Regions from separate parts of the Cellulosimicrobium sp. E-16 genome, predicted to be linked through region 3. Evidence: predicted binding sites of a transcription regulator. Region 3 holds the regulator's gene; each other region holds the start of a gene.

Region 1 (2,255 bases), 260 kb from region 3:
CCGTGAACGGGGGCAACGAGAGCGGGATCGCGCTCGCGCCCGCGCCCTTGCCCACGACGACGTCGACCCGGAAGTCCTCCATCGCCATGTAGAGGAGCTCCTCCGCCGGCCGCGCGAGGCGGTGGATCTCGTCGATGAAGAGGACCTCGCCCTCCTCGAGCGAGGAGAGCACGGCCGCCAGGTCGCCCGCGTGCTGGATCGCCGGGCCGGACGTCACGCGCAGCGACGTCCCGAGCTCGGCAGCGATGATCATGGCGAGCGTCGTCTTGCCGAGCCCGGGCGGACCGGACAGGAGCACGTGGTCCGGCGAGCTGCCGCGGGCGAGCGCGGCCTGGAGCACGAGCGAGAGCTGGTCGCGCACGACCGCCTGACCGACGAACTCCTCGAGCCGGCGCGGGCGCAGCGCAGCCTCGGCGGCGCGCTCGAGGTCGTCGGCACCCGCAGCGACGATCCGCTCGGACGAGAACGTCCCGTCCCCGCCGAACCCGTCCACGCCCACCTGGTCGAAGTTCGCCATGGTCAGCCCCTCGGCCCGCCGAGGACGCGCAGCGCGGCGCGCAGCGCGCCGGCCACGTCGGGCGCCTCGACGACGTCGACGCCGGCCTCCGCGAGCACCGTGGAGACGGCGTCGTCCGCGGCCTTGAGGTTCCAGCCGAGCCCCACGAGCGCCTCGACCACCTGGTCGCGTCGGTCGTCGACCTGACGCGGCCCGGTCCCGACGGCGGTCGCGCCGGCCCCGGGGGCGTCGGCACCCGTGGGCGGCCCGAGCTTGTCGCCCAGCTCGAGCGCGATCCGCTGCGCGCCCTTGTTCCCGATGCCGGGGACGCGGACGAGGGCCGCGATGTCGGCGCCGGACACGGCACGGCGCAGGGCGTCGGGCGTGTGCACGGCGAGCATCGCGAGCGCGAGCCGCGGCCCGACGCCGCTGACCGTCTGGACGGTCTCGAAGACGCTGCGCTCGTCGTCGTCGGCGAACCCGTACAGGGTGAAGGAGTCCTCGCGGACCACGAGGCTCGTCGCGAGCCGGGCGTCCTCGCCGACGCGCAGGCCGGCGAGCGTGGCCGGCGTGGCGTGCACGAGGTAGCCCACTCCCCCGACCTCGAGCACGGTGCGGTCGAGCTGGACGCTCGCCACGACTCCGCTCAGCGACGCGATCACCCAGGCTCCTCTCCCGGTCGGCAGCGCCGACCTGGTCCGATGGTCCGCCGGCCCGACGACCTCGGCCGCGCCGAGGAGTGCGTCGAACACCCGTACGACCGCGGTCACTCTAGCAAGGTGCGCCCACGCCCCGGCCGACCGACACGGGAGCCGTCAGCGCGGTGCCCGCCGGCCCTTCGCCGCGTGCTCCGCCGCGGCCCAGGCGCGCTGCGCCGGGGTCAGCTCGTGCCGCTCGCCACCCTGGAGCGCACCCGACGGCCGCCACAGGTGGCAGATGGCGAGGGCGAGCGCGTCGGCGGCGTCCGCGGGCTTCGGCGGCTCCGCGAGCCCCAGGATGCTCGCGACCATGCGCTGGACCTGCTCCTTGCCCGCGCGCCCGCTCCCGGTGACCGCGGCCTTGACCTCGGACGGCGTGTGCAGCGCGACGGGGACACCCCGCCTCGCCGCGCCGACCATCGCAAGACCCGCGGCCTGGGCCGTGCCCATCACGGTCCCGACGTTGTGCTGGGCGAAGACGCGCTCCACCGCGACGACGTCCGGCACGTGCTCGTCGAACCACGCGTCCAGACGCTCGGAGATCCGCAGGAGCCGCAGGTCCACGCTGAGGTCGGGATCCGTCCGGATCACGCCCACGGCCACGAGCTCGGCCCGCCGCCCCCGCGCGGAGTCCACCACCCCGACACCGCACCGGGTCAGCCCAGGATCCACTCCGAGAACGCGCACGCCGCTACCCTCCCACGACCCGCCGACGAAGCCGCGACGCCCCGCGGGCACGCGCAGAGGTGAGCCGACGCCGGCGGGGTGGGTGGGATGCGCGCGGTCGTGGCGGGCCTGGCGGGAGCCGCGAGGAACGAGCGGCGGATGGTAGACCGCGCGCATCCCACCCACCCCGCACCCAGGGCGACCACACCGGCCACCTCGGGTGACGCCGGCGTTCAGTCGTCGTTCTCGAGCTCCGCCATGACCTCGTCCGACGCGTCGAAGTTCGCGTAGACGTTCTGCACGTCGTCGCTGTCCTCGAGCGCGTCGATGAGGCGCAGGATCTTGCGCGCCCCGTCGGCGTCGACCTCGACCTCCATCGACGGGTGCCAGATCGA
Region 2 (2,255 bases), 1.3 Mb from region 3:
TGGACGCTCTCGACACCGCGGCGCTCGACCTGCCCGGCTGGACGCACGTGTACTCCGGCAAGGTGCGCGACCTCTACGCGCCGGACCTGCCCGCCGTCGGCGGCGTGCACCCCCTCGGTGACGTCGTGCTCGTCGTGGCGAGCGACCGGGTCAGCGCGTACGACCACGTGCTGTCGCCAGGGATCCCGGACAAGGGCGTCGTGCTCACCCAGCTCAGCCTGTGGTGGTTCGAGCAGCTCGCCGACCTCGTGCCGAACCACGTGGTGTCGACCGAGGTCTCGTCGGAGCCGGGCGACGGCCTCGTGCCCGACGTCGTCGCCGGACGCGCGATGATCTGCCGCCGCCTCGACATGTTCCCCGTCGAGTGCGTCGTGCGCGGATACCTCACCGGCTCGGGGCTCGTCGAGTACCGCGCCGGGGGAGAGGTCTGCGGCGTGCCGCTGCCGACCGGGCTGGTCGACGGCTCGCGCCTGCCCGAGCCGATCTTCACGCCTGCGACCAAGGCCGCCGTGGGCGAGCACGACGAGAACGTCTCGTTCGACGTGGTCGCCGAGCAGATCGGCCTCGACGACGCCACGCGCCTGCGGGACCTCACCCTCGCCGTCTACGCACGCGCGGAGCAGGTCGCGCGCGAGCGCGGCGTGATCCTCGCGGACACCAAGCTCGAGTTCGGCGTGGACCCGATCACCGGTCAGACCGTCCTCGGCGACGAGGTGCTCACGCCCGACTCGTCGCGGTTCTGGCCCGCCGACCAGTGGGAGCCGGGGCGCGCGCAGCCGAGCTACGACAAGCAGTTCGTGCGCGACTGGCTCGTGTCGCCCGCGTCCGGGTGGGACCGCGCGTCGGACACCCCGCCGCCGTCGATCCCCGCCGACGTCGTCACGCGCACCCGCGCCCGGTACCTCGAGGCGTACGAGCGGCTCACGGGCTCGACGCTCGGCTGAGCCTTCAGGCGGTCCGGGCGGCGCCCGGGCGCACGTAGGTGTGCCCGCTCGGCGCGGTCCACCGGACCGAGCCGTCGGCGAGCAGCGCGGGCCGCCAGCCGTCGCGTGCACGGACGACCCGGTGGTGCCGGCAGAGCGCGACGAGGTTGTCGGCCTCCTGCGCGGCGGCCGCGGCGTCGTCGTCCGCGCCCGGTCGCGGGGCCACGACGTGGTCGAGGTCGCAACGGAACGCCGGGACGCGGCAGCCGGGGAACACGCAGGTCTCGTCGCGCGTGAGGACGCGCGCGACCGTCTGCGGCGACGGTCGTGCCCTGCCGCGCTCCGCGGCGGGGGCGAGCGGTGCTGCCATGCGGACCTCCCTGCGTCGTGGAGCCGTGGTTCGTGCGAGGGCGGGGAAGGGGCAGGACCCCGCCCTCGCACCGTGCCCGAGCGTGCGTCTCGAACACGTGTTCGACTCTAGCGGCACCCTCTGACACGCGTCGAGGGCTGGCGTGATAGGTCGTCATCCGATATATATCGGTCATGGCACCGAGTCCTCCCGCGTTCCGCATGACCGAGCAGGCGTACCTCGTGCTGCTCTCGCTGAGCGCAGAGCCGCGGCACGGGTACGCGGTGATCCAGGCGGTGCGCGAGCTCTCCGACGGCCGCACCCGGCTCGGGGCCGGCACGCTCTACGGCAACCTCGACCGCCTCGTCGCCGCCGGGCTCGTCGAGCCGACCGGCGAGGAGGTCGTCGACGGCCGCCTGCGGCGTTACTACCGCGCCACCGACGACGGGCGCCGCGCGGCTCGGGCCGAGACCCTCCGCCTCGCCGAGCTCGCCGAGCGCGCACGGCGGTCCCTGGAGCGCCACGGCACGGCAGGCACCGCCGACGGCCTCGCGGGGAGTAGCGCGTGAGCGCGGGCGGCGCGGACCTGTACGAGCGGTCCGCCCGGTTCTGGCTCCGCGCCTACCCGCCGCGATGGCGCCGCCTGCACGGTGAGGAGGCTCTCGCGGTGCTGCTCGACCTCGCGCCCGCACCCGACGACACCGGGGCGCCGCACGGCATCGGCGCGCGCGAGGCGTGGGGGCTGGTGCGCGCGGGCTGGGGGCTGCGGTGGCGCGAGCACCCGCGGCTCGGCCGCTGGCTGCTGTACCGGCTGTTCGACGCTCGGCTGCCCGCACGCTACTGGTGGTGGGTGGCCGACGACATCCACGGGGCGCTCTACCCGTGGCGCGTGACCATGACGGGGCTCGGGACCGCTCTCGCGATCTTCTACGGCTGGCCGGTGCTGGCGCAGGTCCTGTTCTCGGACGACGTCACCAGGCCCG
Region 3 (2,255 bases):
ACCTCGCCGAGGGCACGATCGGCCTCATGCGGACGATCCTGCCCGGGCTGGTGGAGGTCGCCCCGGACGCGGTCTACGTCATGGTGACCAACCCCGTCGACATCGTCACGTACGCGGCGCTCAAGTTCTCGGGGCTGCCGCCGACGCAGCTCTTCGGCAGCGGGACGGTGCTCGACTCGTCGCGCCTGCGCTTCCTCGTGGCCCAGCACTGCGGCGTCGCGGTGCAGAACGTCCACGCGTACATCGCGGGCGAGCACGGCGACAGCGAGATCCCGCTGTGGAGCTCGGCGACCATCGGCGGCGTGCCGCTCCTCGAGTGGCCCGGCCTCGGCGGGCGGGGGCCCTTGACGGGGGAGGTCCGTGACGACATCGCGCGCGAGGTGGTGCAGTCGGCCTACCGGATCATCGAGGGCAAGGGCGCGACCAACTACGCAGTCGGGCTCGCGGGCACGCGCATCATCGAGGCCGTGCTCGACGACGAGCACCGCATCCTGCCGGTCTCGACGCTCCTCGACGGCGCGTACGGGCTCGACGACGTGTGCCTCTCGCTTCCGACGCTGGTCGACCGCCGGGGCGCCGCCGAGCGGGTCGAGGTCCCGCTGGCCGACGCGGAGCTCGCCGGCCTGCGCTCGTCCGCCGAGTCGCTGCGCGCCGTCGCCCGCCGCTTCGGTCTCTGACCGACCGGGGCTCGTCGCGTCGGTCTCTGACCGACCGGGCCCGCGCACCGCGAGAGCCGGGTGGTCGACGACCACCCGGCTCTCGGCGTGCTGAGGGGAGGACCCTGTCGCTCAGAGGCTGCGCAGGACGGAGACGACGCGCCCGAGGACCTGGGCGTCGTCGCCCGGGATCGGGTCGTACGCGGCGTTGTGCGGCATGAGCCACACGTGGCCGTCCGCGCGACGCAGGGACTTCACCGTGGCCTCGCCGTCGATCATCGCCGCGACGATCTCGCCGTTCTCCGCGACCGGCTGGCGGCGCACGACGACCCAGTCTCCGTCGCAGATCGCGGCGTCGATCATCGAGTCGCCCTGGACCCGCAGGAGGAAGAGCTCGCCCTCGCCGACGAGCTGGCGGGGCAGCGGGAAGACGTCCTCGACGACCTGCTCCGCGAGGATCGGCCCGCCAGCGGCGATGCGTCCGACGACCGGGACGTACGACGGCGCGGGGTGCGCCTCGTCGTACGTGGGCTGGGGCGCGGCGCCCGCCGCCCCGAGCGGGGTCGCGCGGCGCGCGTCGTCCGGCTGGACGACCTCGATCGCGCGGGGACGGTTCGGGTCGCGGCGCAGGAAGCCCTTGCGCTCGAGCGTCGTGAGCTGGTGCTTCACGGACGACGGGCTCGTCAGGCCCACGGCCTCGCCGATCTCTCGCATGCTCGGCGGGTAGCCACGCTGCTCGACGCATGCGCGGATGGTCTCGAGCACGAGGCGCTGCCGCGGCGTGAGCCCGTCACCCCCTGCCGACCCGTCCGGGAGCTCGCGCACCTCGGCGAGCCCCCGTGCCCTGTCCGTGCCTCGTGCCGCCATGGTCGCTCCGCCTTCGTCCGTCGCGGCCGCCGACGCCTCCCGGCCTGCGGCCTCCCCTCCCCGGGACGTGCGCCCCGGGACCTCGGTCGTTCCTCCAGGTCCGAGCGGACATGTCCGGCGAACCGACCTGACCCCAGGCTAGGGGAGGTTGCGACACGAATCAAACACCTGTTCGAGCATGTCTCGACTCTGTCGGTCGTTCGTGATAGACCTTCGTACAGATGTTCTACGTACACGTGTTCGATCAACCTGGTCGGCGCGCAGACGAAGGGCTCGCGGCGTCCGATCGACCGGGGAAGGCGATCGGGCCCGCGAGCCGGGACGGAGCAGGCATGGATGCGATGGCGATCTCGACGATCGGGCCGCTCGGCCCCTCGGGCGGAGTTGCGGCGCCGGGGCGCGCGGGAGAGCGACCACTGCGGCTCACGCGGCGGGGTCGCGTGGTCCTCGTGCTCCTCGCGGCCGTGGTGCTGCTGCTCGCCGCGCGCGTGGGCGTCGCCGTCGCGAGTGGACCAGGTGAGCCTGTGGAGGTCCGGGTCCACGTCGTGGCCGCGGGGGAGACGCTGTGGGAGCTCGCGCAGGGCGTAGCGGCTCCGGGCGAGGATCTCCGGGACGTCGTGAGCGGGCTCGCCGAGCTCAACGGGCTCTCGTCGTCCGGCCTCCAGGCCGGGCAGAAGATCCTTCTCCCGGCATCGGCGTAGGAGCCGCGCCGTCCGTCGTCGTCGGCGGGCC

What was found. Region 3 encodes LexA, which represses DNA repair genes until DNA is damaged. Its sites were predicted from a motif close to TCGAACANNTGTTCGA; they were not measured.
Region 1: the regulator LexA is predicted to act here: its motif matches at 1,241-1,256, upstream of ruvA (Holliday junction branch migration protein RuvA).
Region 2: the regulator LexA is predicted to act here: its motif matches at 1,383-1,398, upstream of ACN9MS_RS03030 (HNH endonuclease signature motif containing protein).

What each region holds. Positions count from the first base shown of each region.
Region 1 is NZ_CP183974.1:2,248,441-2,250,695, reverse strand. It holds gene ruvB (Holliday junction branch migration DNA helicase RuvB) at 1-517, opposite strand, end outside; gene ruvA (Holliday junction branch migration protein RuvA) at 520-1,158, opposite strand; gene ruvC (crossover junction endodeoxyribonuclease RuvC) at 1,312-1,881, opposite strand; gene ACN9MS_RS09975 (YebC/PmpR family DNA-binding transcriptional regulator) at 2,094-2,255, opposite strand, start outside.
Region 2 is NZ_CP183974.1:684,339-686,593, forward strand. It holds gene ACN9MS_RS03025 (phosphoribosylaminoimidazolesuccinocarboxamide synthase) at 1-944, shown strand, start outside; gene ACN9MS_RS03030 (HNH endonuclease signature motif containing protein) at 949-1,293, opposite strand; gene ACN9MS_RS03035 (PadR family transcriptional regulator) at 1,467-1,841, shown strand; gene ACN9MS_RS03040 (hypothetical protein) at 1,838-2,255, shown strand, end outside.
Region 3 is NZ_CP183974.1:1,988,822-1,991,076, forward strand. It holds gene ACN9MS_RS08715 (L-lactate dehydrogenase) at 1-677, shown strand, start outside; gene lexA (transcriptional repressor LexA) at 789-1,523, opposite strand; gene ACN9MS_RS08725 (LysM peptidoglycan-binding domain-containing protein) at 1,856-2,224, shown strand.